2 regions of the Paenibacillus sp. FSL R5-0345 genome follow, and region 1 is predicted to be linked to the other one. Evidence: riboswitches for the same ligand, from Rfam matches in the RefSeq annotation. Region 1 holds a riboswitch; the other holds the start of a gene.
The links. Region 1 has a riboswitch for cobalamin ahead of metE (5-methyltetrahydropteroyltriglutamate--homocysteine S-methyltransferase). Riboswitches for the same ligand answer to the same signal wherever they lie in the genome.
Positions count from the first base shown of each region.

Region 2: another riboswitch for cobalamin. It lies ahead of R50345_RS02260 (anaerobic ribonucleoside triphosphate reductase); the one in region 1 lies ahead of metE (5-methyltetrahydropteroyltriglutamate--homocysteine S-methyltransferase).

Region 1 is NZ_CP009281.1:4,799,520-4,801,726, forward strand. Features, by position in the region: gene metE (5-methyltetrahydropteroyltriglutamate--homocysteine S-methyltransferase) at 1-1,073, opposite strand, end outside; cobalamin riboswitch at 1,205-1,410, opposite strand; gene R50345_RS21360 (undecaprenyl-diphosphate phosphatase) at 1,603-2,207, opposite strand, start outside.
Region 2 is NZ_CP009281.1:505,258-507,464, forward strand. Features, by position in the region: gene R50345_RS02260 (anaerobic ribonucleoside triphosphate reductase) at 1-1,345, opposite strand, end outside; cobalamin riboswitch at 1,563-1,796, opposite strand; gene R50345_RS02265 (MTH1187 family thiamine-binding protein) at 2,167-2,207, shown strand, end outside.

The DNA.
Region 1 (2,207 bases):
GCTAATGCAGCCTTGACGGTTGCCTTCAGCTTCACCTCACCCTGAACAGTAACCGGAACATGCAGCAAGCTGCAAGAAGGTTGTAGAATAAGACGATCAAGTGGTACATGTACACTCAGCTTCTCGATTAGCTGCAGCTTAGCATCCAGATCCGAGCGCCAGATGTTGCGTCCGTCAATAATACCCGCTCCCAGCCACTTATCCTCAGGCCAGCCAAGGCGCTCAATCGATGCCAGATTCGTTCCGCCATCATGGACAAAATCAAGACCTAAACCTTGTACCGGAAGCTTGAACAATGCCTCCAATGGTTCAGCAGCTTCAAAGTAAGTCTGCAGAATAATATTTAATCCAGGCACGGATTCAGCAATTTCTGTGTAAATCGAGTTAAGTAATGATAGTTCTGATTCATTTATTCCTGTAACAATCGCTGGTTCATCGATTTGTACCCAGCTTACTCCTTCTTGCTTCAGTTCCTGCAATAGCTGAACGTAAACCGGAAGAAACCGAGCGGCAATCTTCGCAATATCCGCAGATGCAAAACCTTTTGACAGCTTAAGGAAGGTATAAAGGCCTAAAACCACAGGTTTCCCCTCAATACCCGCTTGAGACTTGGCGAAACGGTATGCTTCCAGTGGTTTATTCTCCGTCAGGCGCGGCGTTTGTGCACCGATCTCTGGAACGATATAGTGATAGTTCGTGTTGAACCATTTCGTCATCTCGCAGGCGGTAGCCTCAGCGTTCCCTCTAGCCATCGCAAAATAAAGATCAAGCCCAATGTCGCCACCATCATACGCATAACGCGGAGGTACGATCCCGAACATTACAGCCGTATCCAACACATGATCGTAGAATGTAAAATCATTTACCGGAATTAACTCAATGCCTGCCTCCTGCTGAGTCTTCAAATGCTGAAGTTGAATGCCTGCCATTTCAGTACGGAACTCTTCCTCATTTATTTTACCTGCCCAGAAGGCTTCCAACGTTTTCTTCCACTCGCGGTTTTTTCCGATTCTTGGATAGCCAAGATTACTTACTTTTACTTTGTTCGTCACTTTACAGCTCCCCTTCTCCATCTTCTTATTTTGGCTTGAAACCATAACATCCCTATTAAAAAGAGCGCCCTTCCCTAAAAAAGTCAAAGGGAAAGACGCCCATAATATACCTATGGTTCACGTCTAACACCTTCCTATCCTCCGTAGGTGAAGCAGTGCTGTTGAAACAGGCAGGTCTCCTGGCTAGCGGTGTCAGCATCCTTAGCAGTCTTCCCAGCAGTAGTAAATTGCCAGTGACGTATATTGCTATGGACTCTTCCGTTACAGTGGCGGGACCGCATCGGCTTCGAACCGAATTTCCCTATTAAGCCTACCGAATTACTAATTCCCGGCAAGCACCTGTCTCCGATATTATCAAGCTAAAACGCCTTCGGCGTCCTTTTATGGACGGTAAGCGTTTATGCGAGAGATATAAGGGTAAAGTGAACTTTTACTTTATCCTTATAATTAATAAACTGAGTGTCTTAATCTGATGTCATCATACGTGAAAGCCCCCGTCATCTGCAATAGATGACGGGGGCTTCTGTTATATCGATTCCTTATAACGGATTTAGAAAAACACGAAATATACTACAGCGGCAAGTATTATCCGGTATATAGCAAATGGTAAAAGCTTAATCCGGTTGATCAATTTCAGGAAGAATCGCATCGATAACAGCGCAAATACAAAAGCACTGATAAAGCCTGCAATGAAGAACGGCAGGGCATCGATGGTGAAATATTGCCAATTCTTCATCAGTGAGAGGAGACTGGCCCCTGCCATGATTGGAACAGCCATAATAAATGTGAAATCAGCAGCAGCACGATGACTCATACCAAGAAGGACACCACCGGAAATCGTCGACCCGGAACGTGAAAATCCTGGCCATAACGAGAAGCATTGGACAAGACCAACACCTAGTGCCTGCTTATATGTAATCTGATCGACACTCTCTGTTTGGATCTTCTTGGGTCCAAATAGATCCGCAATAATCATTAACACCGCACCAACTACTAGACCGATTAACACGGTAGATGTAGAGAATAAATGCTCATCAATATAATCATTAAACAGAACGCCCAGCACACCTGCCGGAACTAAACCTACAAGTACCTGTGTAAGCTTAAGATGTCCACCCTTTTCGAGCGGTGGTTGTTCCTCAGTTACAGGGTCCA
Region 2 (2,207 bases), 2.5 Mb from region 1:
AGCCAAGCGAAAGACTGCCATGCTTCAGCAGTTCGCCTACAGAGTCTTCAGGAGCGAGATTTTCGCCGCCTTCCCAGACGCCTTCTCGCATCATGAAATCGGACGCTTTAGCTTTTTGCGCGGCTTGGATGTTGAAACGATGAAGAAGTCCTTCCAGCGCAATATCCATATAATGATTTAGATCTTCATAGAAGCCAGCTTCGTCTGCGACGGTACGTCGGCCCGTTACTGTGCCGTGTGCCAGACCGAGTCGAACCAGATTCAGTGTATTAAAGGAAAGGTTGCCCTTTCCGGAGCAATGATTACGCCCAAAACGGTCACCGAGCACGCGGGTGCGGCAGCCCATTGTAGCAAATTCCGTATCAGGATCACTTGGATCATAATACTGCAAGTTGAGCGGAGCGTCCAGATTAGCGAAGTTCGGATATAGTCTGCGTGCAGAACATTCCGCTGCTTTTAGGAACAATTCATAGTTCGGATCACCTTGCTGTTGATTGACGCCTTGCTTGCATTTGAAGATTTGAATCGGGAACACAGGTGTCTCTCCGCTGCCAAGTCCGTTCATCGTTGCTGTTAGCAGGGAGCTGATCACAAGCTGACCTTCTGGTGAAGTACAAGTCCCGTAGTTAATGCTGGTAAACGGAATTTGCCCACCGGATCGGCTGGACATGGTATTCAGATTATGTACCATACTTTCAGCCGCTTGCAGGGTTTCAATTTCGGTTTCCTTTAGTGCAAAACGGAACGCTTTTGGATATAACTCCGCCAGATCGGTCCGGCTCATCGTAATCTCGCCCAAAGATTCATCAGCTTGTCCTTCTTCAAAATAATCCAGACCCTTGCGGAATAGCTTAGCGAAGGATTTGGTTACATAAGGGGCTAGATCATAGTCGAGCTTATTAGCGGATACACCGCCATATTGAGCATTTTGCTGGGATTGAAAAATGATTGCTACCAGTGACATAGCCGTCATTATGGAGTTTGGAGGACGAACACTGCCGTTGCCGGTGTTGAAGCCTTCGCGGAGAAGTTTATCAAACGGGATAAAAATACAGTTCGTCGTTCCGATCGCGTATTGATCCAGATCATGCACATAGACGACATTGTCATCAATGGCCTGCACTAGCTGCGGTGGCATCGTAAAGTTGCGGGCATACCATTTTGAATATTCACTGCCGAACTTGCTCATTTTACCGGAGAAACTCTCTCCGTTCAAATTGGCATTCTCGCGCAGTAAGTCCAAATCCCGACTGTCGATAATATCGCGCCCTAAATCAATGAGCTCTTCTAAAAGAACTTCTTGTGCATTTGTTGTACCGTTAAATTGTCTCTCCAACAACGTCATTGTATAGCTCTCCTCTCAGTCTATCGTCCTATCATTAAGAAGCCCGACCGCATAAGCGGCCGTATATTCATTCTGATCTCATAAAAAAAGCATCCCCTAGCGAGGATGGCAGAAAATGCCCGATGCGTTATGTAAATATCCACACGGATATTTGCGGTGGTCTCTCAGAAGATGACCGCATGCGGACACCGTTCCTGTTCCTCGCAGGCACTCATAGTTGGTGTCGTCGAAACAGGCAGGTCTCCTGGCTTCCGCAGGATCTCTCAGCGCCTTCCCAAGGGGTTCGTAACCCTCAGTGGCTTCTGCTGGGAGATCTGTCCGTCTTAAGCTTCTAAAAGCTTGTGAAGGACATCCGGTTACAGTGGCGGGACCGCAGCGGAATCTCACCGCACTTCCCTATTAAGCTCTAATTCAAATAAAGGATCAAAGCGCCTGTCTCCACTATATTTTGTTGTGATTAGATAAAAATAACCCAAGATGTTGTGTTTGTAAACAGTTTTTTAGAAAACCCAAGCGGGGAGCGGCTTCTTTAAAAGTACTCCACAAATGATCCACAGGCTGTCCATAAGTAATCCACAATTGATCCACAGGCAGATGGAAAATGATTCATAAATTGTCCGAAAAGATGCCACAAATAGTCCATAAATGTAGTGCAGACGACCCTAGAATTCATGTAAGAGAAAGTACTCGTGGCGAAAGCTGTATTTCGGAGTACTTGGGGGGAAAGAAGGGGCATAATAATGCGGGCATCATTTGTGGGAGAGCGGTGGAGTTGTTACAATAGATGGAGACACACTTTAAAATTCGAAGGAGGTATTCCCATGCCTATTGCTGAAGTAACCGTTATTCCGATTGGAACAGG